Regions from separate parts of the Sphingobacterium sp. ML3W genome, predicted to be linked through region 2. Evidence: riboswitches for the same ligand, from Rfam matches in the RefSeq annotation. Region 2 holds a riboswitch; each other region holds the start of a gene.
The links. A riboswitch is a leader RNA that binds a small molecule or an ion and turns the genes downstream of it on or off. The one in region 2 is predicted to bind S-adenosylmethionine.

Region 1 (8,322 bases), 1.1 Mb from region 2:
GAAAAAACACGTTTAGCCATGATAAAATTATTGTTGGAGCCTGTCAATGTTCTGATTCTCGATGAACCTACCAATCACTTGGACATGAAAACGAAGGACATTATAAAAGATGCTCTTCAAGATTTTGATGGGACATTGATTTTAGTATCCCATGATCGTGACTTCTTGGATGGTCTAGCGCACAAAGTATTTGAATTTGGAAATAAACGTGTTCGTGAGCATTTTACAGATATTAAAGGATTTCTTGAATATAAGAAAATGAATAGTTTGAAAGATATAGAAAAGTAACAATCAAAAAAAGCTCCTAAAATTGTTTAGGAGCTTTTTTTTTAATCGATGTCTGACTTTTTTCCTCCTCCAAAGAGTTTGGATACAATCCAAAGGATTAGACCCACTACAATGACGACTACGATAATGCCTGACCATACACCTGCTTTGAAAATGCCCTCAATTACCGAGCAGCTCGTTAAAGAAAGGCAAGTTAACAGGATAAATACTATTGGAAATATTCTCTTCATGATATATTGTGTTTTAATAAAGAACAAGCATTAGGTTCTAATGTTTGTTCTTTACATTCATTTTTTCTAGAAAGGTAAATCTTCTTCTATCGTATCTTCAGAATTAACAGTAGTGTTTCCTTTACTTGATTTAGACTTGCTCATCACAATAATGTTTTCAACTTTAATCTCAGTTAGTGTTCTCTTGCCGTTAATACTATCCTCAAATTCGCGGTAAGTTAGTTTTCCTTCTACTAATATCTGTGATCCCTTTTGGCAATGTTTCTCAATGATATTATTGAGGTTGCCCCATACAACTAGGGTGTGCCATTGGGTTTCGTCCACCCACTCTCCGGCTTTGTTCTTAAATAAATCTTTGGTTGCTAGTCTCAGCGTAGATACCTTGGTTCCGCTATTACTTGTTTTGATAATGGGATCCCCACCTAAATGACCAATTAACTGAACTTTGTTTCTTAATGTACTCATAACTTTAGCTTTAAATGATATAAAATTGTTTAACTTCAATAATTATGTTCTTCAACAACGTCGAATAACTGCTGTAAAAGTCAGAATTAGAATAAAATTTAGTCGGTTATTAAACGTTTATATTCGACTGTAAGCGTTTGTAAACGTTTGTTGTCGTTTATTTTTTTAAGCTTATGTTAGAAAATGTTTTAAAAATTTGTTTGGAATGCAATCAACCTATACGTGGAAGAGCTGATAAGCGGTTTTGCGATGATAATTGTCGGAATAGCTATAATAATCGACAGAACAGTGACCATACGAACCTAGTACGAAAAATCAACTACACACTACGTAAAAATAGACGTATCCTGCTAGAGCTTTTGGGGGAAGAGGGGATGTTAAAGGTTAATAGAGAAAAATTGCTACAACAGGGATTTGATATGAAGTATTATACAAATACTTTTATAAATGTAAAAGGGCAAACCTACTTTTTTGTTTATGAATATGGTTATTTGGTCATAGAAGGTAGTATGATTTTAATTGTTAAAAGAGAGCCAAAATAGAGAATAAAATTATGGGTTATCGCTATTTATGTTTCCATTAAGATTAATTCATGAGGTGAATTTTATCACATATCCACAATTTCTGAAACTATATGAGATGCTATGAGAACAGGATAATTATATATGATTGACTATGGGATTAATTTTTCATGAACTTTTTTGCCATAGTGGTCAGTGCCATAGAATAGGAGATATTCTACTTGAGTTCCTAATCCGGAAGTTCCCTCTTTCTGTTTGATGAATATCCTTTGAAGATTAAGCTTGTGCCCATTGACTACAGTTTCTACATAGGGCTTACCTGTTTTGTCAATTTTGAGGTATAGTGGTTGATTGGCATAAGACACAATTTTGATTTCAAAGGTATTGTTTTCCAATTCTTTTGATTTAATACCATATGCAAATTTTTGTTGGATACCTGTCAGGGGTCTAATTTCTCCATTTTTATCATATAAAATACGGTAGTTTTTAATCGGATTTTTATTGTCAAAATTTAATTTATCAATCATGTTAGCTTCATAAACATAAGTGTTATGACCTTCACTATGCTGAATATAGAAAAGAAATTTTGGATTGATTGCTGGTGTTGGATAACCTTCTTGTGCAAAGCTGCTTATTGCTGTGCAAAATAGCAAGTATATAGAGTTGATCAGATTCTTCATCTTATGGTTATTTTACTTCCGTAAAAATAACTATTCTTGACTTAGAATTAAGCGGTCACGTTCAATATATTAAAAAAGCAAGCCCGAAATAAAATACATCGGGCTTGCTATAATTTATAATACTAAATTTCTGAACTTATTCAGCTCTTAAGATTTTAGCAGCTTCAACCATTGCTTCTAAAGCAGCTTTAGTTTCAGGCCAAGCACGAGTTTTCAAACCACAGTCAGGGTTTACCCAAAGTTGTGCTGCAGGAACTACAGCTTTTGCTTTGCGTAATAATTCAACCATTTCTTCTGTACTAGGTACGCGAGGAGAGTGGATGTCATATACACCTGGACCTATATCGTTCGGATATTTAAAATCAGCAGCAAAAGCGTCTAATAACTCCATTTGAGAACGAGATGTTTCAATCGTGATTACGTCAGCATCCATTGCAGCGATATCTTCGATGATATCATTGAATTCAGAGTAACACATGTGTGTATGAATTTGTGTATCATCGTCTACATTTGAAGAAGATACACGGAATGAGCGGACTGCCCAATCCAAATATTGTTGTTGATCAGCTTTGCGTAATGGAAGGCCTTCGCGTATTGCTGGCTCATCAATCTGGATAATTTTGATACCTGCTTTTTCTAGAGCTTGTACTTCATCTAAGATCGCTAATGCAATTTGGTATGTTGTGGTAGAACGGGGTTGATCGTTACGTACGAATGACCATTGTAAGATTGTTACTGGACCAGTTAACATTCCTTTTACAGGACGGTTAGTTAAAGTCTGTGCATAGGCTGACCAACGAACAGTCATGTCTGCAGGACGGTATACATCGCCATAAATAACTGGAGGTTTAACACAACGTGAACCATATGATTGTACCCAACCATTTTTAGTGAATGCGTAACCAGCTAATTGCTCACCGAAATACTCAACCATATCATTACGCTCGAACTCACCGTGAACTAGAACGTCGATATCCAATTGCTCTTGAAGGCGGATTGTTCTTTCTGTTTCTTCGGCGATTTCTTTATCATACTGCTCTTGAGAAATTACACCTTTTTTCAAGTCTGCTCTCCATTTACGAACATCTTTCGTTTGTGGGAATGAACCGATAGTTGTTGTTGGGAATGCAGGAAGGTTAAATTTTTCTTGTTGTGCTTCTTTACGTGAAGTAAATGTAGAAGTACGTTTAGCATCATCATCAGTGATATTTGCAGTACGCTCTTTAACTTCTGGTTTATGAATCAAGGTAGAAGTACGACGATCTTCAGCAGCAGCTTTATTTGCTTCGAAACGCTCAGCAGTTTTTGAATCTACTTCGCCATCAGCTAAAATCGCTAAATCTTTTACCTCAGCTAATTTTTGTTTAGCAAATGCTAACCAATTTTTCACTTCTTTTGGTAGTGATTCTTCATTGTCTTCGTTATCCAAATCGAAAGGAACGTGTAGTAAAGAACTCGAAGGTCCAACTAATACACGGTCTTTACCTAAAGCATCAACAGCTTTTTTGATTTGTGCTAAAGATTTTTCATAATCATTTTTCCAAATGTTACGACCTTCAACAACACCTAATGAAAGTGTTAATGAGGCTGGAACTTTTGCTAATATGGTGTCGAGTTGGTTTTCACCTCTTACTAAGTCAACGTGAACAGCGTAAACAGGTAAGTTTAATGCAGTTTCTTCATTGTCACGTAAAGCCTCGAAATATGTTGTTACAATAATTTTGATGTCTTTAGCTGCAGCAGCTAATTTCGTGAATACACTTGTGTATAATGCACGTGTTGCATCATCAATATCTAATGCTAAAAATGGCTCGTCAATTTGTACATATTTTGCACCAGCGGCAGCCAATTTGCCTAGGATTTCTTCATAAACAGGAACTAACTTGTCGATTAAATCGATACGGTTGAAACCAGTTTCTTTTTCTTTACCTAATAATAAGTATGAGATTGGGCCGATTAAAACTGGTTTAGTTTCGATACCCAAAGATTTTGCTTCGTTATATTCGTTTAGGAACTTTTCTGAAGTTAATTTGAATTCTTGATTTTTCACGAATTCTGGAACGATGTAATGGTAGTTTGTATCAAACCATTTTGTCATTTCCATTGCCGTAACATCAACACCATCTTGTTGGAAGCCACGTGCCATTGCAAAGTAAAGATCTAAGTTGTAGCCATTATCTTTTGTATGTAAAAGAGATTGGTATTGTGCAGGAATTGCGCCTACCGTTAAAGTCAAATCTAAAACTTGGTCATAAAATGAAAAATCATTTGAAGGAATCAAATCGATGCCAGCATCTTTTTGAGTTTTCCAGTTGCCTTCACGGATTTTCAGTCCAGCCTGCAATAATTCTTGCGCGCTGATTTTTTTAGCCCAATATGCTTCATTGGCCTTTTTCAACTCGCGAAAGGCACCTACACGTGGGTAACCTAAGTTGTTCGTTAGTAACATAAATATGAGATTATTTTATTTGTTCAACCTTAACGAAGCAAGAAATTAGAAGAGTTTTGTATTTGAAATAAAAAACGATCAAAAATTCTTGAATCTATTTTACTAAATTTTTTGATTGCTTTTAGAGAGGAGGGCACAGGATATTTTGTGTCTAGCTTATCATTCCCAATTTGATTGGGTAGAATGTAGCACCTTGTCAAATGACAGGTTGCTAAGGCTTCATTGGGTCTATTCCCTCTGCCTTTCTCTATAAGTGCTGTAAATATCGGAATTTCTTTTAGAAAAACAAAGTTTTTATAACTTTTGTGAAAAAATGACAAAGAATCGTGTATTATAATTGAAATGTAGCAACCATTCCGAGTTGTTTGCCATTGTAAAATGGAGAGGCCATCGTGAATGGAGTTGTTTTTTTTGATTGTAAATGTTTATCGAAGAGGGGTAGCAGCCAATATGCAATTTTGGTTCCCATGATTCCGATACCTGCGCCCATTGCTACATCAGAAAACCAATGTTTATGGTTATACATTCTGAGGTATCCTGTTCCTGCAGCAATTGTGTAACCTGCAATTCCATACCAAACAGATTGATCTTTATATTCTTGCCACAACATCTCTGCTCCTGTAAAGGCGATTGCAGTGTGTCCTGATGGGAATGACTCTTGGTCTGCTTGGTCTGGCCTCCAAGTAGGGGTGGTATGCTTAATTGTATATACAGTTGAGAGGGTGATAGCGTGAGAGATTGTGCTAATTGCCAAACGTTCTTTGAGACTGTGTTTACTGGGTATCCCGAGTATATCAAGACCATATACAGCTGCCGAAGGAATAAAAAGTGTGAGATTATCGAGCTTGAATGTTTTCGACGGATTGTTATTTATTGCATTGTTTATTTGTTCATTTTTATGTTTTAGGTAAGGGCTTTTTAAGGATACTATTCCATACGTTATTAATGTGGCTGGGACAAGTAATTGCTTGTATGATATCTGTTTGACTTCGGCTTTAGAATTAATAAGTGATAACGAGTCACTTTGGGCATGGAGAGATGTTGAATAGAAGGATAGTAAGAGGCTTAAAAATAATAGGGATGAAATTTTCATTGTTGTACTTAAATAATAATTTTACTTGGCATAAAGTGAGCGCGTATTTATAGCGGTTTTCTAACTTAGATAGCTCATCGATATGAATGCAAGAAGTTCTCTGTATCCCATCAACGATTATGACGCCTTTTTATTGAGGAAAGCTTCAATTTAAAGAGACGCTATATACCTCTCTTTAAATTGAAGCTTTTTTTAGCTTACTAATAATTTATAACCTTTTCCATGCACATTGACAATTTCTACTTTAGGGTCATCTCTTAAATATTTTCTTAGTTTACTTAAGAAAACATCCATACTTCTGCCCGTGAAGTAATTATCATCGTGCCAAATTTTTAATAGGGCTTCTTCTCGTGTTAGTACATCATTTTTCTTTAGACATAGCAGTCGAAGTAGCTCTGCTTCTTTTGTAGATAGTTTTTGCTGTAGTCCCTTGTGTGCAATTTGTTGACTTGTATAATCGAAGAAATACTCTCCGATTTCAAACTTATCACTAATAACTTGTTCATCTTTTTCCCTTACTACTCGTTTAAGTAATGCATGGATGCGAAGAAGCAATTCTTCTACACGGAATGGTTTCGTGATATAATCATCTCCACCGAGCTCAAATGCTTCCGTTTTATCTTCCATCATACCTTTTGCTGTCGCAAATATGATAGGGGTCGTGTTGTTTATTTTTCTTATTTCTCTACCAACTGTGAAGCCATCTTTTTTTGGCATCATGACATCTAGAATGCAAAGATCAAAAGTGTTTTTACGAAATTGATTAACTGCATCTTCTCCGTCCGTGCAAAGTGTGACGTCAAATTTACCTTTCAGTTCTAGGTAATCTTTTAACAAATCCCCTAAGTTTGGGTCGTCTTCTGCTAATAATATCTTCTGCATATTCTTATAGTTTTGTTCGAATATTGATGATAATATACGAAATTAATATCGGTTTAATTTTTTATGGGTAATGTTATTTCAAACTGAGTCCATTTGTCTTTCTCGCTTTTAACTTGAATTTTACCGTTCATTCTTTTGATTATATCATAAACGTAGGAAAGCCCTAAGCCAAATCCTTTTACATTATGTATATTTCCTGTTGGGATTCGATAGAATTGATCAAATATTTTTATTAAATGGTCTTTTGCCATTCCTATTCCATTATCAATAATAGTAATTTGGATACTGTCCTTTGTGTTTTTTGTTTTTACTGTGATTTGAGGATTATCTTTGCTGTATTTTATGGCATTATCAATCAAATTGAAAAAGACATTAGAAAGATGTAGCTCATCGCCAATAATTGTATCATGCTTTGCTTCTAAGTGATGCTCAAAATGGCCTCCTACTTTTTGTAATTGTAATTGCATGCTGTCAAGTACTGCGAACAAAAGATCATTGATGCGAATAGTTGTTTTTTCTAGTTTTAATGTTTCCTTTTCAAGACGGGCTATGTCAAGAACGCGTTCAATATGATTACCTAAGCGCACATTTTCATCATAGATGATATTCGCAAGTCGTTTCACACGACGTTCATCCGAAATAATTTCTGGGTCACGTAGTGATTCACTTGCAATCATTATGGTTGCAACAGGGGTTTTAAATTCATGAGTCATATTGTTGATGAAATCTGTTTTCATCTCTGACACTTTTTTTTGCTTAAAAATAATTAATAGCGTATAGGCAAAACATCCGATGAGCAGAAATAGCAAGGCTAATGTTGGTAAAAGGAGATAACTCATGTTGTCAACTATAATTGTGCTTTTTCGAGGGAAATAGACGCTCAATCTTCCTGGGGGGGAGCCAATATCACCTTTAAATAGTGCCGTTGAATAACGTGTGATTTTGTTTGGCTTGATGATATTGTCTATTGTCTGTACACTGAATACGATGTTGCTACTGTCTCTAACCTCAATATTAAAAGGATATTTAATATCGCGTTCAGCCAACTCTTCTTTTAATAAATTCTGGATAAGACTAATGTTGAGTCGATCTCTAAAAGGGCGTTTTGACAATTCCATTCCAATCGCTACATCTTCGATTAACCCGGATCTTTTACCACCTATGGCAGCAATCGTATCAAATACATTTTTCCCAGGGCCAATCAAATTTTGACCGCTCATACTTTCCAGTTTATTTTCGAGCTCGATTATTTTATAGCCAATTTTTTTATTGATCTTAGGGGGTAAAGTTGCTATTTTATATTCTACTGCTTGTTTTAAAACGGGGTCGATTGTGGGTATGACAAATCGAGAACTGTCATCCTTTGCATTTACCTTTGGTAGAAATTTTGTAGCACCAATCTCAACATATTCATTAACGACATGGTCTGGGCTATTGTATTTAATAACATCAATGCTTAGTAAATTTTCTTTGTTCTTTTTATTAATATAAGTTTCGAAAAACCAGTTCTCAATCGATATTACACTTGGGAAAGTTTCTTTTAATTGGTCTTCTGCTTCCTTAAATTTTTCTTTTATTGCGTATTGTTCCGCTCTTAGGGCCTCTAAATCTCTTTGCAATTTAAGCTGTTCTGCAAGATGTCTTTGTTTTTCTTGCTCGAATTGATATTTTTTTATATTGTTCTGCTGTTGAACTTTAGCAAAGTCAATCACTT
Region 2 (8,322 bases):
AACCTCTACTAAATCATTTGATTTGGCGTAAAATAAAAATCCTTTTACATTTTTATAACCTAATTCTTCCAGTGTTTTGACATATTGTTTCACTTGTTTTTGATGTGAAAAGGCTTCACTCTGCGTAAACTTAAAGTCGAGCACGATGGTTTCCTTTTCACTAGTAAAAACTTTATCCGGACGTAATGTTTCACCTTTAGCGGTAATGATGGCCGATTCGTTCCAAATTTTGAAATCACCCGTTAACCATGTATTGATTTGTAGATGTTGCCATATTTGGTTGACTTCATGGAGAATGGCAGATTTTTCTGTTGGCGTGAAAATTCCTTCAGAAATGTATTGATTGATGATGGTCTCAATTTCTTCTTCAGTAGTAATAATGGACATGATTTCATGGGCCATGACGCCATATTGCGAGGCTTTGTCTAATAATAAGATACTATTGATAGTCCGCTGAGAAGATTTATCAAAAGCTTTATCCAGCTCCTTTGAAATTGGATATTGTTGTAACGCTATCTTTCCGACTTCAATTTTATCGCTTTTCTCTCGAGAGATAATATGGTCTAAATGCAATTCGTTATCCATGAGGGCAAAATCACTCTTATTATCACCTAATACTTGGTAGACAATATCACTGATTAAGTCATTTTTTACATCCATTCCCATGATTTCTCCTGTTTTTTTGTCAACAAGTTGTTTGAAAGCGGGTGCTGATATATAAATATGTTGTATCGCTCGGGTGGTGGCTACATAAAATGTATTCAAAGCATCCATATAATTGAAGACCATCTCTTCATAATATTTTTGATAAAGAGTCGATTGTCCGAGAGCTGAAGAGTACTTGATAGGAGCTTTGCCAATTGCTTCGAGTGCTGTCCCTGCAGTGTCTATCCAAAAATTTCCATTGATCATACCGTCTAATGTCCAACTGCAGAATGGAATCATGACGACATCATAAGCTAATCCTTTCGATTTATGTACTGTGGTCACTTCAATAGCATCTACCTTACCCGAAGAGGGGAGTACGGCTTTTATACCGTCTTCATCCCAGAAAGTTAAGAATTGATTGATACCGCGCTCACCATTTACGGAGAAATTAGTAATCATATCCTTGAATGCTAGAATATAAGGTAAGTGTGGATTGTGTAATGAGGTCAATCCATAGACCGCTATAAGTTTTTCAACCAAATGGACTAAGGGAAGTTTCTGCCAGTTTTCCCAGTTTTCAATTAATTCGCTTGGAAGTTCTTCTTGTAAGTTTAGAATATCATTTTCCTTAAATTTAAGCCAAATTTCAGCATCGAAATTTTTGCCATTTTGAATAATATGATAAAGGTGAGTAAGCTTTGCTTTATATAGAATGTGTTTGTCTGTACTGAAAACAAAGGCTTTTAATGTCTCGATTAATAATTGTATTCCTTCATTCGCTTCCAGCGCCAATGCGTCGCCAGAGATGACTTCGAATTGCAATTGTTTTTCATTTCTATAATTCATTAATTCATGAATAATCAAACGAGCATGTTTGTTTGATCGCACAAGGATTCCAATTTGATTAGCTTGATATCTGCCCGATGTTATCCATTCTTCAATTTGCTGACATAGGGAAGCCACCGCCTGATTTTCTACTTGTGAATTTCTTCTCACATTGTTTTCTACTTCTAGATATTTGATCGTGATGGACCCTTTCTGTGCTTGGTCTAGGACTTTTGCTTCTGGAACTTTTTGGGAAGCACCTTCATACGCTTTGATAATCATGTGGTCATATCCCATTTCCTCCCACCATGTTTGCCCTTCATCATCGAGATTATCGGCGATATGCTCATTTAATAACTTTTGGATATGGTTCGGGACAGTCTCAAAAAGGTAATTATTGAAATGTATGATATTCGGAAGGCTTCTGTAGTTCACATCCAATGAACCACTTTCGATTATTTCCTGTAGGTCCTGTTTATTTGTAATATGAAAGGCATTTGCCACTTGTTTCTCCGCCTGTTCCAGTAAAATACGCCAATCGCCGTTTCTCCAACGGTAAATGCTCTGTTTTACATCGCCAACAATTAAATGTTCGGATAGTTCCCCTGAAGCATTTCCAAGCGCGTTGATTAAGAGTGGGCTATAATTTTTCCATTGGATACGAGACGTATCTTGAAACTCGTCGAATAGGAAGTATTGATAGCGATTCCCAATTTTCTCCCAAATGAAGGTAGGATCTCCATGTTGATCTAGACCAAGCTTGTTCAGTTGTATCTGTGCATCCGAAATTAATTGTGCATTGTTTTCTTTTCGCCATTGTGCCAGCAGATCACTCATCTCTTTCAAAAGACGTAGGTAGTAAAAATTCTTTTGGAATGCTTCGTAAGTGATGTAGGTGCTAAATTTATCCTGTAATATTTTAAAGTTTTTTAAAATAGGTAAAATTGCTTGTTGCAGGGGGTAGTTGACTTCTTTTTTACCATCTAAAAATGCATCTTCCTTATCTATCAGGTCAACATATTTAAGGATGAATTTTTGGAGTTCAGTTGTACTTTGTTTGAATACATTGACCGTTGAATTGGAAAGTGAGTATATCGGATTTCTACTTTTTCCTTTCAATTCTGCGACATCGATATTTAAGGATTTAAATGTTGTTGTAAAATTTTTAACTTCTTCACGCAGTGCTTCTAAGAATACTTTAGTGAAGGTTTCTATTTCTTTATTTAATGTATTGAACACTTTATCCGAATCCTGAGATAGGAGGTGTTTGTCAAACTCTTTAAAGTTTTCTGAGAATATTTCATTCGCCAAACTCGTTAATTCACGGCGATAGTTCCAATTTTCATTGTTTGAGATTTTCTTTTCAGCATATTCGATAATCCATTCCAATAGATCAGGTCGTTTATCCAAGAGTTGATTTAACATAACGGTGAGGTCTTGCCTTACCTTACTCGTATTCATCTCTATTTTATATGCTGCATCCAAATTGAGTTCATAAGTAAAGCTTCTAATCACTTTTTGTGAAAAACCATCAATGGTACTGATGGTGAAGTGGCTATAGTCATGCAATATTTTACGGTAGACACGGTAAGCTTTTTCCTGAATCAGATCAGTATTCCAATGAGAAAATTGATTCAAGAGCAAGCGTCTATAATCATCGATCTTTCTGGCCTGATCCCCTTGCGCTAATCCTTTTAGAACAGACAGGATTCTTTCTTTCATCTCGGCTGTCGCCTTGTTTGTGAAAGTGACTGCTAATATTTCGCGATAACTGTTTTCTTTTGAAAGTAATAAAGTTAAATAGTGGACGGTTAAGCTGAATGTTTTGCCTGATCCAGCTGAGGCTTTTAATATTTTTAGTGGCGCTATCGATGACATGAATTCAATTTGATTTGGAAGGATGAAAATACGCTTATTAATTTGAATAGACAAAATTGTCTATGCGTTTGACGCTGTAAGAGATGAAGTAAAATTACGAATAAATTCCTTTTGAAAATTCCTTTATTGCTGTATAGATAAAGATGTTGTCGTGAGGATAGTATTAGATTGCGTTCTTGGCGATTCCATCATCTTTCTTATTTTGTGGGAGTTGCCCTTTCTTTTTGTCTTTTTACTTTCAATAATCCTTTGTATCTTTGCGTCCCCTCTTGCATGTAGCTCGGGGGATATGTTGAATACATAAATAACAAGAAAACATGGCAACTAAAATCAGATTGCAAAGACATGGTAAAAAAGGACGTCCTTTTTACCACTTAGTAGTAGCAGATGCACGCGCACCACGTGATGGTAAATTCATTGAACGTATTGGTTCTTACAACCCAAACACAAACCCAGCGACTATCGTTTTGGATTTTGAAAAAGCTTTGGATTGGATGAATAAAGGTGCTCAACCTACTGACACAGCTCGTACTATCCTTTCGGATAAAGGTGTTTTATACAAAAAACACTTAAATGGTGGTGTTAAAAAAGGTGCATTTGATGAAGCTGCTGCAGATGCTAAATTTGTTGCTTGGACTGAAGCTAATGATGCTAGAATCTCTGGTAAAAAAGATGGTTTAGCAACTACTAAAGCTGAAGCTAAGAAAATTGCATTAGCTGCTGAAGCTAAGAAAAAAGAAGCAATGGCTGCTGCAATTGCTGCTAAAAACGCTCCAGTTGTAGAGGAAACTCCTGCAGAAGAAACTGAAGCTCCAGCTGCAGAAGAAACTGAAGGATAATTTTTCTTTCATACAGTATCAAGAAAGCCGGTTCACTATGAGCCGGCTTTTTTTTTCAAGAATGTAGTTTCTACTCCTATACATACTGCAATTTTGCAGATATATATTTAAATTTGCCCTTTCAAATAAGAACATGACCATAGAAGAAAGTTTTTACATCGGTTATATTAGTAAAACTCGCGGACTAAAAGGAGAGCTTCAGCTTTTTTTTGAATTTGAAGATTACCAAGATTTGGACTTTGATGTCCTATTTGCCGAAGTCAATAAAAAATTAGTACCTTACTTTGTAGACAATATCAAGTATCAAGCAAATAGTACAGCATACTTGAACTTAGAAGACGTCGATCATATCGATAAGGCACAACCTTTAGTCCGTAAAAAAATATACCTTCCTAATGATAAAATGCCTGAGCGAGATCCTGATGATTTTAGATATACAGACTTAATCGGGTATATAGTCATTGATGAGACGCATGGTGAGCTTGGCAAAATAACACATGTGCAGGAAATGCCTCAGCAATTTATAGCAACAGTCGATTTCAATGGGAAAGAGCTCATGTTTCCATTAAATGATGATTTAATGTTGGGCATTGATTCTGAAGGCCAAGTTTTAGAGGTAGATCTACCTGAAGGATTAGTCGAATTGTATAAAGAGATTTAAGTATTCGGATTAAATAATAAAACAAAAAAGTTATTGCATGAAAATGTAATAACTTTTTTGTTTTATTAGGCATCCGTTGAAATTAGTATTTATTGCCTTATTTAATACAAGCTATTAATATTATTTTGATTATCAATTTCTATTACCGATATTAGCGATGCTTATAGAGAAAGGCAGAGGGAATAGACCCAATGAAGCCTTAGCAACCTGTTATTTTATAAGGTGCTACATTCTACCCCAACTCAGAGATGGGAAAGATAAGTTGAAACAAGTCTACTTGTGCATTTCGATGTAAGCCAACCAAATCACTTTTAAAAAAAATTAATGAAAATCGTTGATCATATCAGTAATGCCAAAGGAAAAACTTTATTTTCTTTTGAATTGTTGCCCCCAGCTAAGGGTCAAGGTATCCAAAGTATTTTTAAAACAATGGACTCACTTATGGAATTCAAGCCTCCCTTTATCGATGTGACTTATCATAGAGAGGACTATATGTATAAGAAGCATGAAAGCGGTTTGCTAGAGCGTGTTGCTTATCGGAAACGTCCAGGGACAGTCGCTATCTGTGCAGCTATTATGAACAAGTATAAAGTGGATGCTGTTCCACATCTTATCTGTGGTGGTTTTACGAAAGAAGAGACAGAGAATGCTTTGATTGATTTGAACTTCTTAGGGATTGATAATGTGTTGGTTTTACGTGGAGATGCCAGAAAAGGTGATGCTGACTTTATTCCTACTGAAGGTGGCCATGCATTTGCTACGGACCTCTTAAAGCAGGTAGATGACATGAACAGAGGTCAATATTTACACGAGGATATTGTGAATTCTGAGAAAACAGATTTCTGTATCGGTGTTGCAGGTTATCCAGAGAAACATTTTGAGGCTCCCAATTTTAATACCGACTTCAAATGGTTGAAAAAGAAGGTCGAGATGGGTGCCGAATTTATCGTTACGCAAATGTTTTTCAATGTAGAAAAATATAAAGAATTTGTCAATAAGTGTAGAGAAAATGATATTCATGTACCTATTATACCAGGGTTAAAGCCTTTGACGACAAAAAAGCAGCTGATTACGTTACCGAAAATTTTTCATTTAGATATTCCAGAAGTATTGAGTGAAGCGGTATCAGGGTGTAAAAATAATGCCGATGTAAGGCAAGTCGGAGAGGAGTGGTTGGTACAACAGTGTAAAGAGTTAATTGACTTCGGAGCCCCAGTTTTGCATTTTTATACCATGAGTAATCCTGGTCCTACTCGGAGTATTGTTGAGAAGTTATTCTAAAGAAAAGTAAATATTAAAAAGAGCCTGCTGCACTTCAGATGTAGTAGGCTCTTTTTTTGTGCGCTGTATTTTTTTGTTAAAAAAGGTTAATCCATATCATATGAAATCTCCTTTTATTATATTTAACTCAAAATCAAAGTGCGAATTGATTTATCGCAGGACTAATTAAACCTTTAAACCGATGAACTATACGAAAGTGAACAATATGTTAGGCTGGCTATGTGCTATCATGGCAACAGTAGTTTTTATTTTGACAGCCGAAAGAACAACAAGTTGGTGGGACACAGGCGAATTTATTGCCTCAGCTTATAAACTTCAGATTGTTCATCAGCCAGGTGCACCCTTATTTCTTATGTTGCAGAATATATTTTCAAATTTCGCTTTAGGTAATGTATCTCAGGTTGCTTTTTGGATGAATGTAGGGTCGGCTGTCTGTAGTGGTTTAACAGTGTTGTTCTTATTTTGGACCATTACAGCTTTAGCTAAAAAAATCACATATTCCGATAATCGCCCACTTGATAGAAACCAGCTTATTAAAATAATGGGAGCAGGTGTGGTTGGGTCTTTAGCCTATAGTTTCTCCGATACATTTTGGTACTCAGCAGTAGAATCCGAAGTCTATGCTATGTCTTCCTTATGTACAGCAGCGGTGTTTTGGGCCATTCTGAAGTGGGAGGTAAGAGCCAATAAACCGCAAGCAGATCGTTGGCTTATTGTTATTGCTTACATCATTGGACTTTCAATTGGGGTTCATCTATTGAACTTATTGGTTATTCCAGCTATAGCACTCATTATTTATTTTAAGAAAACCGAAAGGACGACTTTCTGGGGGATTAGTAAAGCGATGTTGATTGGACTCGGAGTTCTAGCTCTTATTCTCTGGGGAGTAATCCAATACCTCATTAAGTTTGCCGCCAAATTCGATTTATTCTTTGTCAACACCCTTGGATTAGGATTTGGTTCGGGGATACTGGTTTTTGTGGTATTGATTATAGGAACATTAATTTATGGTATCCATTACTCCATAAAAAAGGGGAAAGCAGCGTTGAATACAGCAATTCTGGCTACTTGTTTTATTTTATTGGGTTATAGCTCTTTCACCATGGTTTTGATTCGGGCCAATGCCAACCCCTCGTTAAACAATAATGATCCCGAAAATGTCTTTTCTTTTTTAGGTTATTTGAGTCGAGAACAGTATGAATCAGAACCGTTAATAAAGGGCCCATACTTTGATGCTAACCCAACAGGTGTGAATGAACGTATTGATTATAGAAAAGACAGTCATCAATACGCAGCAATAAAAAGATCTTCAAGCTATCAATTTGATCGAGAGACCATTTTTCCAAGGATTTATAGTCAAAAACCATATCATCAATATTTTTATAAAGGATATTTAGGCATTGAAGAAGGAAGACAAGCAAATTTTGCTGATAATTTAAAATTCTTTTTTAATTATCAGATAGGGCATATGTATGCGCGATATTTTCTTTGGAACTTTGTCGGGCGGCAAAATGATCAACAAGGGAACGGATCATTAGCAGAAGGAAACTGGTTGTCGGGTATTCAAGCGATTGATAATTTGTACTTAGGGGGACAATCTAAATTATCGGATGAAATGATTCATAATCCCTCTCGGAATACCTATTTCTTCCTCCCCTTATTAATAGGGATCATGGGAGCCTTATGGCATTTTAAACGGAATATGAAAGATGCAGCTGTCGTTGGTTTGTTATTTGTTTTTACAGGCTTGGCTATTGTTATTTATCTAAATCAATCCCCTTTGCAACCACGTGAACGAGATTATGCCTATGCAGGATCATTTTATGCCTTCACCATATGGATTGGTTTGGGGGTGTTTGCTATTTCGGAATTTCTCAAAAAATATATAAACGAAAGAAATGCAACGCTGATGGCAACATCATTATGTCTTATTGCCGGTCCCTTGATACTTATTAATCAAAATTGGGATGATCATAATCGATCGGAGAAATCATTGGCAAGAGATGTCGCAAAAAATTATTTGGAAACCTGCGCCCCCAATGCTATTCTATTTACTTATGGCGATCATGATACTTTTCCACTATGGTATTTACAGGAAGTAGAAGGTGTACGACGAGATGTGAGAATAGTAGTGATTAGTTATTTGACTTCCGATAGGTATTTCCGCCAAGTGAAAAGTGGAACTTATCA
Region 3 (8,322 bases), 1.7 Mb from region 2:
TCCTTTCCCAAACTAAAAATCAATTGAACGTCTTGCAGATTAATATCTGGCAGGAGGGTACGTCCGTTCCAAATGGTTTTCCGGCTATAGCCGATGAAATCATTGATAAGAAAGCAGATGTTGTCTTATTCAGTGAGGTTAGGAACTATCAGGAAACCGATTTTGTACAACGTATTTTGGACGAATTAAAAATAAAGGGGGTGGAGTACTATGGTACTGCAAGTGCACCAACATTAGACGTGGCATTTATTTCTAAGTTTCCAATAAAAGAGCAGCAACCTTTGTATGACGAGGCAAGTGATATGGGCGGCGTGTTGAAAAGTAAGATTCAAGTTGCTGGAAGAAATTTTACATTTTATTCGGTTCACCTAGATTATACCAATTATGCCTGCTATCTACCAAGAGGCTATGACGGTGTTACCTGGAAAAAATTGGATGCCCCCATTGTAGATGCTATAAGTATCCTAGAAGCCAATCGTAAGGGAAAGCGTGATGATGCAATTCTTGATATCATTATAGACGCCGACAAAGAATCGAAAGATGCTACTATTATCATTGCGGGAGATTTTAACGAACCCTCACACCTAGACTGGATTCACGCAACAAAAGATTTGTTCGATCATAGAGGTGCTGTAGTTCCTTGGGATTGTTCTGTATTATTGACAAAAGCAGGATTCGTAGATAGTTTTAGAGAAAAGTATCCAAATCCTGTTACACATCCAGGATTTACATTCCCATCATTTAATAAAGATGTAGCCATTGAAAAGCTTACTTGGGCACCTTTGGCAGATGAGCGTGACCGGATTGATTATGTTTATTACAGAACGAATAAACCACTTCATGTCGCTGCGGTCAAAATTGTTGGTCCTGAAGAAACGGTGAAATTTGGTAAAAAACAAGAGCAAGATAGCAAAGATGAGTTTTTATTGCCAAAAGGTATATGGCCTACCGATCATAAGGCTTTGCTGGTGAAGTTTGAGTTTTAGTTAGTTTATAATAGAGTTAAGCTTTGATTTAGGTAAGCTCAGTCTTTTTGGTTATTAGTAGACCTAAAGTTTCATATCTATCCATATAAACAACCACAACATATGCCCAGTGATAGGTATCACAGGCTATCATGGCATAAGGGTATATTTGAGTTTAAAAGAGATATAGTCTACGATGAGAAAAGGGCGCATCAATTAGCAATCTATCATTCTTTTATAAGGAATATTTTATAGCGGTATTATGAGTTATATTTGAACAACTAAATTGTCGTTCACATCCGTCATAAAATAAATAAGAGTACTGAAATATTCCTAAATAATCTGTCTCATGATAGTTCGCATGCTAATAGTTTTTGTATTGGGGGCTTAAGTTGTAATAATGGAGGCTTCAACAGGAACACTTTATTGCTTTCATGAAACACAGTTAGCCTGTTGGAAAAGCCTTTGGTTCAAATGTTATCCACTTATTCATTTTGAGTAGTTATTGTCAATGCATGAACAACCCCTTTTTTGATTTTAGTAGCTTGATATCACATTAATAATGGGAAACAATCTATAATACTGCTTGGTTATCTGTTGAAAAGAAGCAATTATGTTGAATAACTACAGCATTACTAAAAAAAAGCTGTTAGTTATTGATAAGTTGTTCATACTTTTTGCGTAGCGGAGAAATTATGGGCACTAGATATCTATCTATTCACAGCCATTATCTACTTGTTGTTAGTAACTAGCTACATGTTGACAATAAATGTCATCATTTGTCGGCTAAAGGTCTTCTATTTAAATGAAGGTATGCTGTTATTGGGAGAAGGTAGTAATAGATTTAAACAATAGGAGGCATGATATCGAAAAAGTGACTAGCGAAAGCCTAAAGGTAGTTCCGGTAAGCGGTAAATTAAGCCTAGTAATGGGTCCTACAGGCGTTAAAGGACATTTTTCATGAGTACTATCGCATAGTAACAATGGTTTAATAGGGTGTAACTATATGGTTGTTGTGGTAACTTACTCCAATCCTATCAGCTATCACCGGTTGTCAGAATTGAAAAGGTGGAGCTCGCTAAAACAATATGTTAAAATATTATCACTCATTAAGAGGAGCGTTTAAATAGTCAACGTTCTTCTCAGTGAGTGATAAATCAACTAGAAAATTCATTCTAAAACGGAATTTGCTTTACTGAATAATTGGAATAAGTGTATTTTCCTCTAACCTCACTGCTACATGTTTTACCGAGGTAAAGCCATCTTCTCTCGAAATAATGTTTGAAAGATCTAAGCCTCTTTTTGAGAAGGTACTTAGAAGAGCGGTACGAAATGTAGATTTGGAGGAACCCCAACCTTTCCCTGATATGGTATCATTGTTGAGTTGTATCAGTTCGTTGATTGAGTAATAACTGAATTTTTCTAGTAAATGTTGATAAAGATTTGTTGTAGCCATACAATTTAAAAATTTAAAGGATTAAACCATAAACTGTATCCAGATATTTTTGGTCGAAACCCATATTAATTTACCACCGTGGTTCTCAACTCGGTTGGTATTGCATCGTGCAATTCTGAATACTCTACAAATATAGTAGATTTTATTTTTATTTATAATTTTTTTTAAAATAATTAGATATTGAAGAGGATTTTATCGATTGCTATCCAATGAGTACTATATGACTAAACATTATGATGTCCTGAAATTTTTTACTAAAATAATTAGTTTTTACATATATTATTTTGTATATTTACTATAGTAACCAATTTATTAACAATCTATTATGAGTAATTCATCCAGTCGTGTCGACGATCTGCTGTGGAAATCTATCTTAGAGCAGACGTTTGCGCATTTTTTACGATTTTTCTTTTCAGATGCCGATGATGTATTTGATCTGAGCAAACCGTTTGATTATCTGGATAAGGAGTTTGAAACCTTGTTTCCACCCGAACCGAATGGTAGGGGCGTTCGTTTTGTGGATAAACTGGTCAAGGTGCATCTCAAAGATGGTGGCATGAAGTATGTGTTGTGCCATATCGAAGTGCAGTCCAGTAAGGGTAAAGGGGATTTAGCCGAGCGCATGTTCCAATACTATTACAAAGTTTATGATAAGTACAAAGTTCCGATTACTGCTATCGCTATATTGGTGGATGATAACGTCAGTTACAAGCCATCATCCTATAAGGATGAATTTATGGGTACCAGCATCCAGTACAATTTTAATTGTTACAAAATTTTAGATCAAGAAGAGGCACTATTACGTGATGATGCCAATCCATTCGCAGTGGTTGTACTGACCACGTTATTGGCCATCAAAAATAAAAAAGTCAGTGACGAAAAGCTGAAGCACATTAAGCATGATCTTTATGATCAGATGGTGATTCGTAATATGGATAGGAGTACGCGTCAGAGTCTCTATGATTTTTTGACGTATTACGTACGCTTTGATAATCAGTTGAATTTAAGTATATTTGAGTCAGAAATTTATAATCAATCAGGGAAGGAGAGTATTATGGGTACTAAAGAATATTTATTAGATAAAGCAAAAAAAGAAGGCATCGCATCTGGAATTGAGAAGGGGCGATTAGAAGAGCGTGCTAAGCTCAAGACTGAAAAAAGAGTTATTGCATTAGAATTTAAGAAAATGGGACTACCTCTTGCGGATATCGCTAAAGGGACTGGCCTTTCCATTGAAGAAATCGAAAAACTATAATAGGAACACTATAAGATATAATGAACCGATTGGGATGACCAGTCGGTTTTTTTGTGCCTTTCCTACCTTGCTAAAGGTTATTTAAGCAATATATTAATACTAAGTGAAGGATTTACCTTAGGTTGTAACTACTTCATTATTTTTTCTAATCATCCAATCTCTAAAGTTTAGGTAACTCTTTTAATAACCTGTAATATTCTTCGGAACGGCCAGCTTCTTTTTTACCATCCTTTAAAGTTACCTTGGCTTTTGTTACACCAGTTTTTTTTACATATTCTTTCAAATCTGAATTTAAAGATGAAGTGACTCTTGAAGAAGAACCTAAATGAATTTGAAGATTTGTAGCAAGGTTCGAAAATACTTCATTAGGAAGAAATTTATTTGAATCTTTAACTTTTGAAATAGCTTTTAAAATTTCATTTTTCAAATAGATTTTACTGTACGTAACTTCAGGTTGTGGTTGACCAACTCTCTTTCTCCATTCAATTTTATTTTTAGTCTCTATTGGTAAATCTTCATATGATTTGATAGGGTATTTGGGATCTAAAAATTGATAAAGTTTCAAATTAAATACAGAGCCGATTGCTGATAATGTTTTATGGCTCAATCCAGTCTTTGATTTGTCTAAATCCTTAATAATATCTCTGGTGCTTCCAGCTAGTTTCGAAACATCCATTGAATATAATTCAAACTTATCCATATATAAGTTTAATGTTTTTATAAAGTTTTTTAATTCATCTTCGAACATATTATTTTATTTTTATAGAAATATTTAAATATTTGTATTTATATACTTATATTTGAGTTATATTTAATTAGCGACTTTATTTAGTAAGTTATATCACTTACTTTACGATGTCTATCTCACCCAAAAACCGCAAATTTTCCCGTGAGATGATCGGTAGTTCGCCTTAAAATCTATTGGATAATTATTACCTTCGTGATATAATTCCAATAGGGCGTACTGCTGTCAGTCTTAATAGGGGAAGATCCGAGTTTCGTGTAAACTTGGTGACTGGTTTCTTTGCGGTTTCCGGGCTATAAGCATGTAGTACGCTTTATTGGTTGTTTAATAAAGCTTAACTTATTCTCAGAGTTAGATATTGTTCGCATAAAACCAAAAATTATGAGAACCATTAAAAACCAAATTCTGACCTTTCATTACCCGATCAAACGTCAGGATAGAAGGTCTTACCGATCACCACCATTAAAGAACGTTATCATTCCACCTGAATGATGACATCTTGAAAATAAAAACCAAAACAGGGGATAGGAACAGTTTTGCTCCTACGATTGTATTTAACCGTGCAAATGACAAAACCCTGATAACAGTTTTTACCGATTCATGCTATAGTAATTCCTTATTTAGTTAATAATTCTTAAAATGCTCTTTCAAGCGTCAGACACTTTAAAAGTAGCACTAAAGAATTAGATTACCAAATATTCTAATGCAATACGGTATAGTTTATCTATACTTCTGTGAATGGTTTTTTATTTATTATTATGAAATGCAATACCGATAGCCAATTATAACACGTACAATTGCATTTTCCTTATTTATTCTTTAACTGTTGAAGAGGCTATATAGTACCTAGGCTATAACATCCGTCTAACCTTCAATTAACCATTTAAAATAATGCAAAAAATCTGCAATAGGGAGAGCTATGCGCTATCCACAGGTGAAGATATGTCTTTTTTTTTGAGTGAAATGCCTGTTCCAATTATTAAAAAACCAGTTATGATAACAGATTTACCAGAACAATATTTTAAGGAACTGAGGTTTGATATTGTGCAGGGGCTATCTCCAAAATCATTGAAGTATGTCATGGGCGAGCGCACCAAACAGCCCTATTATTCGTTGTTGATAAACTTGTTGGAAACCTCGGATTCATTCAGTATGGTCGTGCGCAATGACAGTATCGATGTACTGCGGATATCTTTGATCAGTATGGAGGTATATGAGATCTACCTATTTGCCTTAGGCTTGCCGGCAGACTTTCCGACCAATCGGATATTGGTACTCGGTGAGGAGCGCGAAAAGTTGGTGCCTAATGATAAATTGGTAAAAACGCCATGCTATTGCTATGAACTGACTGTACCTGCTAATACCGAACGCGAGGAATACCGTCAGCGGATACTGAACGATATGAACAAACACTTCCAGTTAGATGTAAGGGTCGATAAATTGGCCGTTGTTCAAGGTAGTCGAAAGGTATTGACCATTAGTGGTGAGTCTGTGGAGTTGATCTGGGATGAGCAGTTGATGATGATCATAAAGTCTAATAAAGTTAATCCTTCCTGATACCATGATAAGACAGACAAAAGTTCCGCCTTAAGATGTCGGGTTGCAAGTCGTCAAGGATGACTTCATATCGATGAAAGCGTGCTGATAACCAATTATGATAAATTAACGACAGACGTATAACGCTTTTCGATTCCAACTTTTTATTATAGCCTGAGCGCAAGCTTATGGGCACCTGACTAGCTTCAATTGGAAGCTGTCCTGGATGTCTATTGCCATCAGGTAAACGCCAAATTTTAAACCTTTAATACTTAGCGAAGCGATCTCTTTCGTGCCATTAAGTATTAAATAAATTATGAAAAAAATGAATAGTTTTTATAAGGATGGGAGAGTACATGCCTATTTTAAGGGTATTCTCCAATCCATTTATAACCTAAAAAGCAGGTGCAGTAAGCTAGGGATAGCACGTCGATTTCCTACAGCTGAATATGCGCTTGAAAATAATATTGCACATGCAACTAGTGTGCGTTTTAGTAGTCAATATTCTCCCGATGAACGGTCGTCTATTCTTGGGGACAGCTGTGTACCTGAGTCGGGATTGGGTCGCCATTCGTTTGGTGGTTCTTCGACCGTTGTTCGGCAATTTCCCGAAGCCCAGTCGAAGCGGAGTCGAACAACACCCGAACAAGTGTCGAAGCGGTCTCGAACAAGTGTCGAAGGATACTCGAACAAACCTCGAACAGGAACCGAAGAAATAGCAAGCAAATACCAAGCTAGAAGCAGAGGAGAAGCAAACAATAAGCACAGAAACGGCAAAGAAATAGCAGAGAACAAGCAAACAAAGACCAGAGCCGAAGCAGAGAGTTGTGTAGAAACAAGCAGAGCCGAAGCAAGGGATTTAATCGAAATAGGCAAAGGAGAAGCAAGGGAGGTAGCTTGTTCTGATAAACTTCTGACCAACTTCGCACCAACTTCTAACTTTCTACGAGTGGGGTTCGAGTCCGCTTCGAATTTTCTTCGAGTCAAACAGGATGAAAACTCAAAGCCAACTCGAATAAAATTGGATAAAAAGCCGAAGTATGGCAGAATAAAGTCAGAAGAAAGGGGGAATAAGGTCGGTGGCAGGACAGGAGTTATTGAGGATAGGTTGTTCTCAAATTCGGGTCTGATTCGTACTGTATTCGTACCAGCTTCGGAGTATTTATTACCAGCTAAATATCCTTTAATTGCCTTCCAATACCCTTTTCTTGGGCAGCCGATGTTTGGGAGATGTGCCGGAGGTGTGCAAGGGATGGGTGAGGTACGAAGCAGGTTAGAAGCAAGCACGAATCCGGTACCCAGAATGTACGGTTTAAGTACTGTTAGTTCACGGGGAAGGTACCGAAAAGGTACCGAGAGTGTACTAAGAAGCTACTGGAAAGGTACTAAAGAGGTACTGAGTAGCTACTGGAAAGGTACGACATTTTGTAAGTTCGGAGTGCCTTCTGGTCGAGAAGCAAGTAGTTCGACTTCGAACGAATCTGGGGTTTCCAAACGATGGTTCAAAAGTAGATTGTCTATCAATCAAGCATGTGTAATGCGTATGCTAAGCGTTTGCAAAGCCTGGATAGTGTGTAAAACGGTACCCGTTTACGCACTATCAACGCACTATGTACGCTTAGGACTGGCTTCATCCATGCTTAATCCCTACTTGGACAGTGTGTTATCTCAAATAAGCTCTTTTAAGCCTTTTAAATTCTTAAGTCAAGTATTTACTCATGTTGAATGTGATAATTCTTTAAATCGTTTAAAAAATAGTTTAAACTTCATGCAAGAAGTGGGGAAGGATATTGAAAATAAGCGAGTTGTCCGTTTGTTTCGTTCGGCAAGGTTTTCGATTGTCCCGGTTTTACTGATACTGCTGACGTTCGGAGGGTTAATTAGCCAAGCCCAGAGTAAGCAGGGCTATGTATTGCAGGGCACGGTCGTATCCGCAGAGGATAAGAAGCCACTGCAAGGCGTATCCGTGCGGGTTGAAGCAGAAAACATCAAGGTCTCCACCAAGAAAGACGGTTCGTTCAGTATATCGGTCACAAAAGAAAAAGGCAAAGTCAAATTTACCAATGTCGGTTACAAAACAGTTGAGCAGGAGTACACCTCGGGTGTTGTATTGTCTGTGCAACTAAATGCATCCGATAATCAATTGGAAGTAGTCGAAGTCGTGAGTACAGGATTCCAAAAAATCCCAAAAGAAAGAGCAACGGGGAGCTTTGAGTTTGTGGATAATAAGCTGTTCAACAGAAAAGTGTCAACAGATTTTGTGAGTAGGTTGGAGGATGTGGTACCAGGGATAACATCTAGAAAGGTTTCGAACAATCGTGGAGATCTATTGAATGTTCATGTTAGGGGAATAAGCACTTTGGGT
Region 4 (8,322 bases), 1.8 Mb from region 2:
CAAAGCGACACTGGAAGAAGCTTTGGAAAAATGTAAGGTTATCATTTTAACCGCTCCTGTAGATGCAATCATCGCTTTAGCACCAAAGTTACTCGATCAAGTAACAGATCAGGTTATCGTTGACATGGGCTCTACCAAACTAAATATCTTACAATTGATTTCTGACCACCCTAAACGTGGACGCTATGTCGCTGCGCATCCTATGGCAGGTACAGAGTATTCTGGACCTGAAGCCGCGCTCCCAAATCTGTTTAAAGATAAAATGATGGTCTACGTAGAGGCATTTAAATCTGATGAAGATGCCTTCGAACTAACAGATTCTATTACTGAATTGCTGGAAATGCGTTCTTCTTTTATGACAGCCGAAGAGCATGACACTCACACAGCCTATGTCTCTCATATTTCACACTTGACCTCTTTTGCTTTAGCCCTAACAGTTCTGGAAAAAGAGAAATCGCAAGGTAGAATTTTTGAGTTAGCAGGTTCCGGATTTGAATCAACAGTACGTTTAGCGAAAAGTTCACCTGATATGTGGACTCCTATTTTCAAACAAAATAGAGTAAACGTATTAGAAGTATTGGAAGAAAACATCAAACAGCTTCAAGCCTTGAAAGATGCCATTCAAGACGAGAATTATAGCGAACTACATAAACTCATTAAAAAATCGAATAAGATTAAGCGCATTATAAAATAGGCACTTTACACCATCTGGTAAACATTGTGTGTAAAGTGTCGAAGGATCATTATATAAAAAAGATAGGAGGCAATGCTCCTATCTTTTTATTCTGGTTACCTCAAACACGTAATCCATCTACACTCCTCTAAATCCTTGTTTTATTTAATTATTTAAATAAATAGCAAAAAATATTTTGCTTTATAAAAATCAAGGCATATATTTGCAATGTACTTCAAATAGAAATACATCTAATCAAAACCTTTCAATCAGGTCTTGATTTATAAAGAAGTGGCGAGAGACTGGCTCAATGACCCACTGGCAACCTTCAAAATACGTTTGAAAAGGTGCCAATTCCTGTCCAAAGTAATACTGCTTTGGAGGATATAAATGAAACGACAATGATAATCACATTACAACAAAACAAGAAGGTAAATTCTAAAACCAACGTAACAAGCACAACTTTTGCATCGACTTCGACGCGAATGTGTTGGCACATGTTTACGTTTTCTTGTTAATCAATCTGTTTTTAATTTATTGATTGCGAGTACATATTCATGTGCGAAGCCCTATCCCCTTTTTACTAATGAATCTTTAACTAATTAATTATAACTATAATGTCTACAAATAAAAATTTGAAATTCGAAACACTGCAAGTGCATGCAGGTCAAGTTGCTGACCCAACAACTGGTTCACGTGCAGTGCCTATATATCAAACAAGTTCTTATGTATTTGAAAACGCAGAACATGGCGCTAATTTATTTGCATTAAAACAATTTGGAAACATCTACACACGTCTTCAAAACCCTACAACAGATGTTTTTGAAAAACGAGTAGCTGCTTTAGAAGGTGGTGTAGCTGCACTAGCTGTTGCTTCTGGCCAAGCAGCGCAATTTATTGCATTAAACAACATTTTAGAAGCTGGAGATAACTTTGTTTCAAGCAGTAATGTCTACGGTGGTACTTATAATCAATTTAAAGTAGCGTTCAAAAGACTAGGTATTGATGTACGTTTTACAAAAGAAACTACAGCTGAAGACTTTGAATCATTAATCGATGAAAACACAAAAGCACTTTACTTGGAAACTATCGGAAACCCAAGTTACGATATCCCTGATTTTGACAAAATAGCTGCTGTTGCTAAAAAACATGATATTCCACTTATTGTTGACAATACATTCGGTGCAGCCGGCTATTTATTCAAACCCTTAGAGCACGGTGCCTCTGTAGTTGTTCAATCAGCAACAAAATGGATTGGTGGTCATGGAACTAGCATCGGCGGTGTTATCGTTGATGGTGGAAATTACAACTGGGGAAATGGTAAATTTAAACAATTCTCAGAACCATCAGAAGGATATCATGGATTGGTATTTGCAGACGTATTTGGTATTAATGGCCCATTTGGCAATATCCAATTTGCTATCCGTGCGCGTGTAGAAGGGCTACGTGATTTTGGTCCTGCAATATCGCCTTTCAACTCATTCCAACTGATTCAAGGTTTAGAAACATTATCCCTACGCGTTCAGCGTCATGTAGACAATACGTTAGAAGTAGCAAAATGGTTAGAATCACATCCACAGGTAGAAAATGTAAACTATCCAGGATTAAAGAGTTCACCAAGTTATGCTAACGCTCAAAAATATCTAAAAAATGGCTACGGTGCTGTTCTTTCTTTCCAAATTAAAGGCGACGTAACAAAAGCTGATGAATTTATTGACAGTCTAGAATTAATCAGTCACGTGGCAAATGTTGGAGATACAAAAACATTAATCATTCACCCTGCGGCTACAACTCATCAACAGCTTAGTGATGAAGCAAAAAATGCAGCAGGAGTATTTGTAGGCTTACTTCGTTTATCTGTCGGTATCGAGCATATTGATGATATCAAAGCAGATTTACAACAAGCATTCGATAAAATAAAATAATTCAGATAGCAACATTATATAAAGCGCAAAAAATAACTATGAGTAAGAAATTAACGATTGGAATGTTTGGATTCGGAGTTGTAGGGCAAGGATTGTACGACATTATCAAGACTAAAAACTTAAATTTAGAAATTAAAAAATTTGTCATCAAAAATGCTGACAAACAAAGATCACTACCTGCTGAATTATTCACAACAGATGCTGAGGCTATTCTCTCAGATCCTGAAATCAATACCGTTGTAGAATTGATCGACGATGCAGATGCTGCCTATGCATTAACTGTTCGTGCGCTTAAATCTGGAAAAAATGTAGTATCTGCAAATAAAAAAATGATTGCTACGCATTTAGAGGAACTAGCTTCCATCCAACAAGAATATGGCACAAGCCTACTCTACGAAGGTGCAGTTTGTGGTAGTATTCCTATTATACGTAATTTGGAAGAGTATTACGACAACGAGCTATTGCACGCTGTAACGGGTATCTTTAACGGTTCTTCCAACTTTATACTCTCAAAGGTATTTAATGAAAACCAACCATACGCAGATGCTTTAAAAGAAGCTCAAGATTTAGGTTTTGCAGAAACAGATCCTACCTTGGACGTCGGTGGATTTGACCCTAAGTACAAGTTGACAATTGTTGCCGCTCACGCATACGGTATAAATGTCAACCCAGATGACGTATTTAACATAGGGATTGATAAATTGGGTGTTCAAGACATACGCTTTGCTAAAGAGAAAAATTTTAAAATAAAACTTATCCCTACAGCTCGAGAAATCGATCAAAATAAAGTTGTCCTTTATGTCATCCCTAAGTTCATCAGCGCTGATAACATTTTGTTCAATGTTGAAAACGAAAACAACGGCGTACTTGTAAAGGCTGCTTTCGCGGATGAGCAGTTTTTTTATGGTAAAGGAGCTGGAGGTCATCCAACAGGTTCTGCGGTATTATCTGATATCACAGCGTTGCGCTATGATTATAGATATGAATACAAAAAACACTTAAACACAAATGCACTGTCATATAGTACCGACCATGAAATCAAAGTGTATTTAAGATATGAGGACGATAGCTTAATCGAAAAATTAGGCTTTTCTAACATCATCGAAAGATATTACGCTCCAAATTTTAAATATGTAATCGGAACAGTCAATTTACAGAAAATTACAGCATTTAAATCTGAAATTAATCAAACAGGAAACTTCATTGCAGAGATTGACTAAATAATACATTAAGAAACCGAATATCAACCAACCCTAGCTTGCTTTTCGCAGGTGAAAAACGTTGGATCTGTGTCAGATCCAACGTTTTTTTGTTAAAAAAGTGCAAATGTCTGGTCTAAATAAAAAGATGGCCGAAAATTTGCTTTATAATATTATATTCACTACATTGTGGAGTTACTAAATATATAAAATATTATAAATTATGGCTAAGTGGTTAACAATTCTACTAATTATGGTAGGCAACTTGGTTTTTGCAGATACCATTAATACACAACAAAATTCTAATTCAAGTTATATCATTCTTGCAGTTGTCGCTTTGCTGGCAATTGTCTATATCCTGTATAGGAGACAAAAGAGAAAATTTAACGATTAAACGAAAGTGGGGAGATTTAATTTCCCCATTCTCACGGGGAAAACCCAATATTTTTCAACCTGCTTGTGCTCAGTTTTTCGGTTATTAATCTAATAATCCATCATCTCGAAAACTGTAGTACGCATTGTCGGTAAAAATCACATGATCATTGACCTTAATATCCATGAGTTTAGCAGCGTCGATGATTTTTTTAGTTATTACCTTGTCTGCTTGACTAGCATGTAAGGTTCCTGAAGGATGATTATGAATCAAAATCATCGAATTTGCCTTACAATTCAAAGCATTTCTTAAGATAATCCGGACATCAACTGGTGTAAAATCATTTCCCCCTCTACCGATCAACTGTTTATCTAAAATTTTACATGCTGTATTAAGATATAATACCCAAAATTCTTCATGAGGAAGATCTTGTAATTGATATTTAAAATATTCATATACGCGCTTGCTGCTATTGAGTACAGGTCTTTCAATTTGAATAGATTCCTTTCTTCTACGTCCCAATTCAAGGGCCGCAATAATACTAATAGCTTTTGCCTCTCCTATTCCTTTAAAATTACATAAATCGATAACTTCCATTTTGGAAAGATTATCCAGATTATGTTGCGCACTGGATAAGATTCGTCTGCATAATTCCACAGCAGTTTCATCCCGAGATCCAGAACCAATTAAAATTGCCAAAAGCTCTGCATCTGACAAAACCCGACGTCCTTGTTCCAGTAATTTTTCTCGTGGGCGATCAGACTCTGCCCACTCCCGAATAACCAGTTTGCTCATATCATTAAAATAAATTGAATTTAAGGTCTATATTATGGACTAATATAAGTCTAAATATAAAAGATAATATTATTAGAATCAATTATTTAAATAAATATTAATGCTTCTTACTTAATTCGATCAAGTATTCTTTTTTTCAAATCGTTTTGAAATCTTATATTTGTAATTGAACATATTTATTTTAATAAAATGAGTAAAGCGATTATCAAAACAGAAAAAGGCGACATGACTGTACAATTCTATACAGCAGATGCTCCAAATACAGTTGCAAATTTCATCAAATTAGCGAAAGAAGGATATTACGACGGATTAACATTCCACCGTGTGCTTCCAGACTTCGTTATTCAAGGTGGATGCCCAAATTCACGTGAGGGTGCTTCTGGTATGCCAGGAACAGGTGGCCCAGGTTACAAAATTGATTGTGAATTGACTGGAGAAAACCAATACCACGACAGAGGTGTATTATCGATGGCTCATGCTGGTCGTAACACAGGTGGATCTCAATTCTTCGTTTGCCACAGCCGTACCAATACAGCACATTTAGACAGAAACCACACTTGTTTTGGTAAAGTTATCGAAAATGTTGATCTAGTAGATGAGATCCGTCAAGGTGATCGTATTTTAAGTATTGAAGTTATCGAAGATTAGTTCTCGATAAGTAAAAGTGTATTATGAATTTAAGAGCATTAGTTTCTGTAACAGGAAAACCAGGTTTGTTCAAATTAATTGGACAAAATAAAGGAGGGTTTATTTTAGAGTCTTTAGATAGCGCTAAAATAAAATCAGTAGTTAGCTTATCTACTACCAAAATGGCAACTTTAGAAGACATTACAATCTACGGAGAGGAAGAAGAAATTCGTTTATTGAATGTTTTTGAAACAATCAAAGAAAAAGGATTGACAGTAGATGCAAAAGCAGATGGTCAAGCATTACGCGACACTTTCCGTGAAATTGCACCAGGTCATGATGAATCACGTGTGTATTCATCAGACATAAAAAAGATTTTCACTTGGTACAACATCATTAAAGATTTACCATTATTTGAAGAAGAAGCTCCTGCTCCATTGGTATAATCTTATCCAAAATAAAAAAGCGCGTTCTTACTATATGGTAAGAACGCGCTTTTTTATATATAAAATCTAGCTTCTACTTACCCGCTTGGGCAATTCCTTTACAGATTTCCGAAACTAAAGCAGGACCTTCGTAAATAAATCCTGTATAAATTTGGATAAGACTTGCACCCGCATCCAACTTTTCTATAGCATCTGCAGCAGAATGAATGCCACCGACGCCAATTATTGGAAAAGAACGATTTGATTTTACAGCTAAATAGCGAATGACTTCTGTCGAACGTTTCGTCAACGGAGCACCGCTCACACCACCCATTTCTTTTACCAGATTTGCATCACTGCGTAATCCTTCTCTAGAAATAGTCGTATTTGTCGCTATAGCACCCGCAATGCCAGTTTCCTGCACAATCTCGACAATATCATCCAATTGACTATCGGTCAAATCGGGTGCAATTTTCAATAATATTGGCTTCTTACTGGTTTTACGTTCATTCAATTCTTGAAGTGTATTCAAAATATGTTTCAAAGGTTCTTTTTCCTGCAGGTCACGTAACCCTGGCGTATTAGGGGAACTTACATTAACAACGAAATAATCAACATAATCAAATAATGCATTAAAACAGTATATATAATCATCTACCGCTTGCTCATTTGGAGTTATTTTATTTTTACCAATATTTCCCCCAATCAATAGACCTTTGCGATCATCGGCAGATAAATGTTTGAGACGATTAGCGGCCACATCAGCACCTTGATTGTTAAAACCCATGCGATTGATCAATGCCTTGTCGGGCACTAAACGAAACATACGCGGTTTATCATTACCGGGTTGAGGCCTTGGTGTTACAGTACCAATTTCGATAAAACCAAAACCAAAATTAGCCATATCGGTAATATATTCAGCATTCTTATCAAATCCGGCTGCTAATCCTACTGGATTTTTAAACTTTAGACCAAACACTTCACGCGCTAAGTTCGAGTTTTCATAAGTATACAGGCTACTTAATAATTTTTGAGAACCCCAGATTTTTGAGAATACTTTTAACCCTCCTGTCACCGTATGGTGCGCAGATTCAGGATCCATTGAAAAGAAAATAGGTTTTACCAACTTGTACATGTTACAAAGGTAGCTAAAGAAGAAGAAATTTCATTACTTTTGCAATCGAAATGATATCAATAAATAACTTAACATTTGAAATAGGCTCACGCGCATTGTATGATGAGGCTAACTGGCATATTAAACCTGGCGATAAAGTCGGTCTAATTGGTGCTAACGGTACTGGTAAATCTACTTTATTGCGATTAATTGTAGGGCAATATTCACCTACTTCTGGCAGTATATCGATGGCTAAGGACTTGAAGCTTGGTTACCTTAACCAAGATTTATTATCTTATCATTCTGATAAAAGTATTTTACATGTAGCAATGGAGGCTTTTGAACGCCAAAATCAGCTGCATTCAGAAATAGAAACCTTACTCCAAAAATTAGAAACAGATTATTCTGATGATATTCTAAATAAATTAAGTGACAAGCAAATGGAATTTGAGGCCTTAGATGGCTACAGTATCGAATTTCGTGCGCATGAAATTTTAGCAGGTCTAGGTTTTTCAGAAGATGAACAGAAGCGTCCTTTAGCAACCTTCTCTGGAGGATGGCGCATGCGTGTCATGCTAGCCCGTATCTTATTGCAAACACCAGACATCTTATTACTGGATGAGCCAACCAACCACATGGATCTACCATCCATTAAATGGTTAGAAAATTATCTGCAAGGATTTGAAGGCGCCATTGTTATCGTTTCTCACGATAGATATTTCTTAGACCGTATTATTAAGAAGACGGTAGAGTCAAGAAAAGGCAAGCTTACACTCTATGCCGGTAACTACAGTTACTATTTAGAAGAAAAAGCATCGCGAAGTGAGATTCAAGCTGGTCAATTTAAAAACCAACAAGCCAAGATTAAACAAGAGGAACGTTTGATCGAACGTTTCAGAGCCAAAGCTTCAAAAGCGAAAATGGCGCAGTCACGTATCAAAGCTTTGGATAAGATGGAAAAAGTAGAAGATGTAGATGATGACAACCCAACTGTAAACTTCAGCTTTAAATTTTCGAAACCATCAGGAAGACACGTCGTAACCTTAGAAAAGGTTTCTAAGTCTTATCCAAACCTCGAAATACTAGAAGACACAGAAGGTATCATCGAAAAAGGCGATAAAATTGCTTTAATCGGTGCAAACGGGAAGGGTAAATCTACCTTATTACGTATAGTCGCTGGCGCAGATCTAG

Region 1: another riboswitch for S-adenosylmethionine. It lies ahead of metE (5-methyltetrahydropteroyltriglutamate--homocysteine S-methyltransferase); the one in region 2 lies ahead of metF (methylenetetrahydrofolate reductase [NAD(P)H]).
Region 3: another riboswitch for S-adenosylmethionine. It lies ahead of KO02_RS04655 (hypothetical protein); the one in region 2 lies ahead of metF (methylenetetrahydrofolate reductase [NAD(P)H]).
Region 4: another riboswitch for S-adenosylmethionine. It lies ahead of KO02_RS12355 (O-acetylhomoserine aminocarboxypropyltransferase/cysteine synthase family protein); the one in region 2 lies ahead of metF (methylenetetrahydrofolate reductase [NAD(P)H]).

What each region holds. Positions count from the first base shown of each region.
Region 1 covers NZ_CP009278.1:470,905-479,226, forward strand. The annotation lists gene KO02_RS02125 (ABC-F family ATP-binding cassette domain-containing protein) at 1-288, shown strand, start outside; gene KO02_RS23155 (hypothetical protein) at 330-518, opposite strand; gene KO02_RS02135 (single-stranded DNA-binding protein) at 585-983, opposite strand; gene KO02_RS02140 (hypothetical protein) at 1,157-1,525, shown strand; gene KO02_RS02145 (DUF4833 domain-containing protein) at 1,657-2,184, opposite strand; gene metE (5-methyltetrahydropteroyltriglutamate--homocysteine S-methyltransferase) at 2,321-4,633, opposite strand; SAM riboswitch class I at 4,787-4,889, opposite strand; gene KO02_RS02155 (phosphatase PAP2 family protein) at 4,965-5,726, opposite strand; gene KO02_RS02160 (response regulator transcription factor) at 5,919-6,608, opposite strand; gene KO02_RS02165 (sensor histidine kinase) at 6,662-8,322, opposite strand, start outside.
Region 2 covers NZ_CP009278.1:4,668,743-4,677,064, reverse strand. The annotation lists gene KO02_RS20000 (UvrD-helicase domain-containing protein) at 1-3,351, opposite strand, end outside; gene KO02_RS19995 (30S ribosomal protein S16) at 3,669-4,190, shown strand; gene rimM (ribosome maturation factor RimM) at 4,324-4,851, shown strand; SAM riboswitch class I at 5,010-5,115, shown strand; gene metF (methylenetetrahydrofolate reductase [NAD(P)H]) at 5,176-6,132, shown strand; gene KO02_RS19980 (DUF2723 domain-containing protein) at 6,314-8,322, shown strand, end outside.
Region 3 covers NZ_CP009278.1:1,054,633-1,062,954, forward strand. The annotation lists gene KO02_RS04650 (endonuclease/exonuclease/phosphatase family protein) at 1-986, shown strand, start outside; gene KO02_RS04655 (hypothetical protein) at 2,158-2,421, opposite strand; SAM-I-IV-variant riboswitch at 2,457-2,549, opposite strand; gene KO02_RS04660 (hypothetical protein) at 2,747-3,676, shown strand; gene KO02_RS04665 (hypothetical protein) at 3,837-4,424, opposite strand; gene KO02_RS04670 (hypothetical protein) at 5,313-5,978, shown strand; gene KO02_RS04675 (SusC/RagA family TonB-linked outer membrane protein) at 6,274-8,322, shown strand, end outside.
Region 4 covers NZ_CP009278.1:2,883,664-2,891,985, forward strand. The annotation lists gene KO02_RS12350 (prephenate dehydrogenase) at 1-694, shown strand, start outside; SAM riboswitch class I at 952-1,066, shown strand; gene KO02_RS12355 (O-acetylhomoserine aminocarboxypropyltransferase/cysteine synthase family protein) at 1,291-2,598, shown strand; gene KO02_RS12360 (homoserine dehydrogenase) at 2,637-3,818, shown strand; gene radC (RadC family protein) at 4,276-4,965, opposite strand; gene KO02_RS12370 (peptidylprolyl isomerase) at 5,155-5,613, shown strand; gene KO02_RS12375 (DUF5606 domain-containing protein) at 5,637-6,038, shown strand; gene KO02_RS12380 (quinone-dependent dihydroorotate dehydrogenase) at 6,112-7,152, opposite strand; gene KO02_RS12385 (ABC-F family ATP-binding cassette domain-containing protein) at 7,203-8,322, shown strand, end outside.